2 linked regions of the Rhodobium gokarnense genome follow. The protein of the gene in region 2 interacts with the protein of the main gene of each other region in a pairwise test. Links are inferred from orthologs where the notes say so. Each region holds a gene or a part of one and is shown on either strand. Other genes may lie near its edges. The genes, in order: M2319_RS06705 and rplK.

Region 1 (3,087 bases), on a different replicon or contig from region 2:
AGGGCCGATGCGGGCTACAATGTTGCGGCGGGCAATGGATCCCGCCTCTCCGCTTCGTTCCGGCCGGGATGACGGAAATGGAAGCTGGGCGTATGGAAATCCGCGCCGAGCTGGTCGCCCTGGATTGCTTCGCTGCGCTCGCAATGACGGTCTATTGCTGATTCATCAATAGTTTCAGAGTCATTGCGAGGAGGCCGACAGGCCGACGCGGCAATCCATAAACGGCCTCGACACGTGCCAACCGCAATAGCCGCCTCACAACGTCAGAACGAACTCGTCATATTCCTTCGACACGGACCTGAGCAGATCGTCGATGGCCGCGGTGGAGCGGGCAAGGCCCTCTTTCCGGTTCTTTTCCGCCTTCTCCTTGGCGAGCAGCTCGGCATAGAGCGGCTCGATCGTGTTTGTCAGGATGTCGCGGTCCGGCACCCTTCGGTTGGAGTGGTAGCCGACGATGTTGCCGCTGGCATCGAAGGACGGGGTGGCGTGGGCGAACACCCAGTAGTAGCGGCCGTCCCGGGCCATGTTCTTGACGTAGCCGAAAATCTCCCGGCCGTCGGCGATGGTGTCCCAGAGCAGCTTGAAGACGGCGCGCGGCATGTCCGGATGGCGGATGATGTTGTGCGGCTGGCCGATGAGTTCCTTCTCCGAATAGCCGGCAACATTCAGAAAGACGCGATTGGCGTAGGTGATCCGGCCCTTCAGGTCGGTCTTGGATACAATGATATCATCGTCTGCGAAGAATATTTCTTCGTCTATGGTCTCAATCTTGTTGGCCATGCCAAACTGTCCTGGGCTTTGCGATCCATTATGCTTGCACTGTGAAATTATATATTTGAGATATTGTTAAATCATGCCGTTGCATTCGCGGGATCCCCTTGGCGCGGCATCCCCTTGGCGCGGCAAACCCGCAAAAACGATTCTTCCGGACGACAAAACCCATTATGGTCCGCCGGCCGCGACCGTCGTCGCGACAGAGACATTCGGAGGCGAGGGATGTTCCGGGCGGTTGCCTATCTCAGCGAGCCGGAAGCGCGGATGCTGTCCGCGATCTTCATGGAGGACGAGACCAGCGGCGCGCTGGCGTCCGCCGCCCTTGAGGAAAGCGAGACCCGCTGGTTCTGCGAGGTGCTGTTCGACGAGGCACCGGACGCGGCCACGCTCGACGCCTATGCGCGCGACATGACGGGCCTTGAGGCCTCGTTCGAGGTCATGGCGCTGCCCGATATCGATTGGGTGGCCAAGAGCCTTGAGGGGCTGACCGCGGTGACGGCCGGCCGGTTCGTGGTGCACGGCGCCCATGAGCGGGCGGCCGTGCCGGCCAACGCCGTCGGTATCGAGATCGAGGCCGGCCAGGCCTTCGGCACGGGCCACCACGCGACCACCTGGGGCTGCCTTTCCGCCATCGACCGGCTGACCAGGAAGCGGGCCTACAAACATCCGCTCGACCTCGGCTGCGGCTCCGGCGTGCTCGCCATCGGCCTTGCCAGGGTGCTGCGGGGAAAGGTGCTGGCCAGCGATATCGATCCGCTCGCCGTGCGGGTGGCGCGGGGCAATGCCCGCCTCAACGGGGTTTCGGCGTTTGTGACGACGGTGGTTGCCGGCGGCATGCAGCACCGGGCGATCGCCGGCGCGGCTCCGTTCGACCTTATCGTCGCGAACATCCTCGCCCGGCCGCTGAGGGCGCTCGCCTTCGACATCGCGCGCGCGATGTCGCCCGGCGGCGACCTCATCCTGTCGGGCCTGCAGCTTGGCGACGTGCGCCGCATCCATGCGACCTACCGGGCCGCAGGGTTTTCGCGCATCGCCGAGATCCGCCGCGACGGCTGGGCGACACTTATACTGAGGTTCGGGTGAAAAACGGGACCGCCGGAACGCTTCGGCGGCGGTGTCCCATCCGTACCGGGGTCGGGGGCGTACCCCCGAGCCGGTCGGTTCGATTTCTTGTAAAGTTGGCGGGTTCGCCCGGATCAGTACGGGAAGGGATTGGCCCCTTCAGCCTCGATCTTCTTGCGGTCGTAACCCAGCTCGGCGAGCGTGTCGTCGTCGAGGGTCAACAGATAGCCGTTGACGTATTTCTTGGCCTGAAGCTCGCGACCCTTGGTCACCTTGTCAAGCATCCGCCGCAAAGCGGAGGAGGTGGACGTGGTTACTTTGGTCGTAAGTTCTGCCGTGGATGCTATTGCAGTCGCCATGATACGATATCCTTTTATCGTGGCGGGCGATCATCCCTAGACGCAAATAAGTATAAGAACGAAATTGATATTCGGTATCCCCGGAACGGAATGCCAGACTTGCGTTTTTCGCAGGTGCGAACGGCCTTTTTCGCGGTGCAGCATAATTGATGTGCGGAAACCGCCGGTTTTTGATGCTTAATGCCGATTTGCTGAGCAGATGCCACTCCACCGTTGCAGGGCGGGAAATCCCATCGTATGGAACGCGGATGTACCAGTCCTTTGATGACATTGCCGACCCCGCCGCGGCGCTGCCGCGTATACAGCGCCTGCGCGAGGAGATGGCGCAGCGCTCGCTCGACGGGTTCCTCGTGCCGCGCGCCGACGAGCACCAGGGCGAGTATGTGCCGCCCAATGCCGAACGCCTCAGCTACATCTCCGGCTTTACCGGGTCCGCCGGCCTTGCCGTCGTGCTGGCCAATGAGGCGGCGGTGTTCGTCGACGGCCGCTACACCGTGCAGGTGGTCGAGCAGGTCGATGCCGACACATTCCAGGCCATCCACATGGCCGACCAGATGCCGCGCGACTGGCTGAAGGAACGGCTAAGTGAGGGCATGCGCATCGGCTACGACCCGATGCTGCATCCGCTTGGCGAGGTCCGCAAATACGAGGCGCTGTGCGCGGAGGCGGGCGCTGAGTTCGTGCCCTGCGAGACCAATCCGCTCGACGCCACCTGGGACGACCGGCCGGCGCCGCCACTCGGCCCCGTGCATCTCCACCCGATCGACTATGCCGGCGAGGAGGCGAGCGACAAGATCGCCCGGATCAATGGCGTCCTTGGCGAGAAGAAAGCCGATGCGGCGGTGCTGACGACGCCGGAATCGATCTGCTGGCTGTTCAACATCCGCGGCTC
Region 2 (3,260 bases):
GATCTTCGGGGCCGTTACCGGATCGTCCGAATAGGCGATCGCAACGGGACCCTGGAACAGGTCGGAGATGTGCTCGACATCCGTGCCGTCAAGGGCAAGCTTCGCGAGACGGTTTTTGGCCACTTTCAGGGTTGCTCCGGCTTCCCGCATGCGCGACCTGAGGTCGTTCATCTGGGCGACCGTGAGGCCCAAATTGTGGGTCACGACAACAACGCCGGTGCTCTTGAACACCTCGTTGAGAGCCGCGACAGCCTCTCGCTTTTCAGCTCTATCCACTTGCCTCTCTCCAAATGGCGGATGGGGACATCCGCCGGTTACCATTGCCGCCACTTGTTCCGGCGTTCTTGCCAGAGGCCATGGCGACGCTTGCGTGCCTGTCCCCTGGCGGACCCCGGAAGGTGCCGCAAGGCGCAACGGTCCGAACCGATCGTCGGCCGCAAGGGCCGGGAAAAATCGGTCGCACCCGTCTCATGCAGGCCCTTCTGGCTTAAGCGGCGCGCCCCCGAGGGAAGCTTGCCCCACCTGCAATCTCGGACAGGGTGGCCTCCGGGCAGGTCGTCTGAGGCGACGCCGGCCGGAGACCGATCCGCCCGGCGCCTGGCGCCGGGCGGAAACTTTCTAAACTCTAGGTGGCCGAAACGACCGAGGCAACATCGACGCGCACGCCGGGCCCCATCGTCGACGAAATCGCCATGCGGCGGAAATAGGTGCCCTTGGCGCCCGTGGGCTTTGCCTTGGAGACCGCGCTTGCCAGCGCCTTGATGTTTTCCACCAGCTTGCCTTCGTCGAACGACACCTTGCCGACGCCGGCATGGACGATGCCGGCCTTCTCGACGCGGAACTGGACCGCGCCGCCCTTGGCGTCGTTGACCGCCGAGGCGACGTCCTGGGTCACCGTGCCGACCTTCGGGTTCGGCATCAGGCCGCGAGGACCGAGAATCTTGCCGAGCCGGCCGACCAGCGGCATCATGTCCGGCGTCGCGATGCAGCGGTCGAAGTCGATCTCGCCCTTCTGCACCTTCTCCACCAGCTCCTCCGCACCGACGATGTCGGCACCGGCCTTGGTCGCTTCCTCGGCCTTGTCGCCGCGGGCGAAGACGGCGACGCGCACGGTGCGCCCGGTGCCGTTCGGCAGCACGCAGACGCCGCGCACCATCTGATCCGCATGGCGCGGATCGACGCCGAGATTGATCGCCACCTCGACGGACTCGTCGAACTTGGCGGTCGATGCCTGCTTGACCAGCTTCACGGCCTCGTCGATCGAGTAGACGGCGCTGCGGTCGACGCTTTCGCGGGCGGTACGTTGTTTCTTGCCGGCCATCGTCGTTACTCCGTCACCTCGACGCCCATCGAGCGGGCGGAACCTTCGACCATGCGCATTGCCGATTCCACGGAAGCGGCGTTGAGGTCCTTCATCTTCGCTTCGGCGATTTCGCGGACCTGTGCGCGGGTGACCCGGCCGACGGTGCCGCGACCCGGCGCCGAGGCGCCCTTCGGCAGCTTCGCCGCCTTCTTCAGGTAGTGGCTGACCGGCGGGGTCTTGATCTCGAAGGTGAAGGAGCGGTCACTGAAATAGGTAATGACCGTCGGGCACGGAGCGCCCTTCTCCATCTCCTGGCTCTGGGCGTTGAACGCCTTGCAGAACTCCATGATGTTGAGGCCGCGCTGACCGAGCGCGGGACCGATCGGCGGCGACGGGGTCGCCGAGCCGGCAGGCACTTGCAGTTTCAAGTACCCTTCGATTTTCTTCGCCATCTTCTTCTCCAGTCATGATGCCGGCAGTGCCGGCGGTCGGGAGCCGGCGGTTCGGTTGCCGGGATGCCGGCGAAAGCATCCCTCACCTCCCGCCAGACGGATGCGGTCAGAGCTTTTCGACCTGACCGTATTCCAGTTCGACCGGGGTCGCCCGGCCGAAGATCGACACGGCCACCTTGAGCCGTGCCCGCTCCTCGTCGATCTCCTCGACGAGACCGTTGAACGAGGCGAACGGGCCGTCGGAAACGCGCACCTGCTCGCCCACCTCGAAACTGATCGACGGTTTCGGCCTCTCCACGCCCTCCTGCACCTGGTGGAGGATACGGTCGGCTTCGGCGTCGGAAATCGGGATCGGCTTCTTGTCCGCCCCGAGGAACCCGGTGACCTTCGGCGTGTTCTTGATCAGATGGTAGGCGTCGTCCGTCAAATCCACCTTGACCAGCACATAGCCGGGAAAAAACTTGCGCTCGGCATCGACCTTGCGGCCGCGGCGCACCTCGACGACCTTTTCGGTCGGCACCAGGATTTCGTCGAACAGATGGTCCAGGCCGGTCGCCACCGCTTTTTCCCGGATGGAATCGGCGACCTTCTTCTCGAAATTCGAGTAGGCGTGCACGATGTACCAGCGCTTGGCCATTATTCCGCGTTCCTTGAAGGCTCTCTCAAAAGGGGCTCAACCGCTGACGCCGAGCAAAAACCCGACACCGAGGCTCAGGAGCTGGTCGACCAACAGAAAAAACATCGCAGCGAAGAACACCATCACGAAGACCATGACGGTGGTGATGCCGGTCTCGCGGCGGGTCGGCCAGGAGACCTTGGCGGTCTCGGCGCGCACCTGCTGGATGAATGTGAACGGATTGGTCTTCGCCATTCAAAAACTCATGAACTTGAGGCGCGCAAGCATCTTCGCCCACGCGCCGCCATCCGGTTCCCGATAAACCCTGAGGACCGCGTTATTAGGACGTCCAGACTGATTCCGCAACCCTTATGGGACAAAAAACGATGGCAGGGGCGGAGGGACTCGAACCCCCGACCCTCGGTTTTGGAGACCGATGCTCTACCAACTGAGCTACACCCCTATCGTCGAGCGCCTTTCGGCCGCTCTAACTAGGAAGATTTTTGCCCATTTGCAAGGGGGTCAATCCACCGGCCGAAAATAATGCCCGGCCACGGCATCACGCGCAGATCGTCGGCGCCCGTTTGCAGATCTCCTCGCGAATATGTGCCGCCTCCGCATCGTCCAGCGCCGCGCCGAAATGCGGCGTCTTCATGCCGTAGTCGAAGGCCAGGCTGCCGCCGGAGATGCCGATCATCTGGCCGGTCGATGTGAACGGTCCGCTTCGCATGCCCCAGCCCGGAGCGATTTCGCGCACCACCCGAAGCCGCCTCATATGGACAAGGTCGTAGCGTCGGTCGGTTCCCAACCCGAACAGGCAGCGCCGGTGGGTCATGCCGTCGCCATTGAAGACGACCACTTCTCTGCCCCAGAACATCCAGAGCAGGGT

Evidence for each region.
Region 1: the proteins of rplK (region 2) and M2319_RS06705 interact in binary tests that used the Escherichia coli proteins (3 or more experiments, as listed by UniProt). The link is inferred for Rhodobium gokarnense from one-to-one orthologs.

Annotation. Positions count from the first base shown.
Region 1 is NZ_JAOQNS010000003.1:312,291-315,377, reverse strand. What follows is about bases 155-2,926. They hold M2319_RS06705 (50S ribosomal protein L11 methyltransferase), read left to right. Parts: upstream 155-996; coding sequence 997-1,857; downstream 1,858-2,926. Other genes in these bases: M2319_RS06695 (aminopeptidase P family protein), read left to right, coding at 2,444-2,926; M2319_RS06700 (hypothetical protein), read right to left, coding at 1,971-2,108; M2319_RS06710 (PAS domain-containing protein), read right to left, coding at 256-780. In the rest of the region: more of M2319_RS06695, read left to right, coding at 2,927-3,087. UniProt on the Escherichia coli protein: Methylates ribosomal protein L11.
Region 2 is NZ_JAOQNS010000023.1:13,559-16,818, forward strand. The notes cover bases 42-2,986. They hold rplK (50S ribosomal protein L11), read right to left. Parts: upstream 1,756-2,986; coding sequence 1,327-1,755; downstream 42-1,326. Other genes in these bases: rplJ (50S ribosomal protein L10), read right to left, coding at 42-276; rplA (50S ribosomal protein L1), read right to left, coding at 626-1,321; nusG (transcription termination/antitermination protein NusG), read right to left, coding at 1,862-2,392; secE (preprotein translocase subunit SecE), read right to left, coding at 2,429-2,626; M2319_RS23120 (hypothetical protein), read right to left, coding at 2,931-2,986. In the rest of the region: more of rplJ, read right to left, coding at 1-41; more of M2319_RS23120, read right to left, coding at 2,987-3,260. UniProt on the Escherichia coli protein: Forms part of the ribosomal stalk which helps the ribosome interact with GTP-bound translation factors.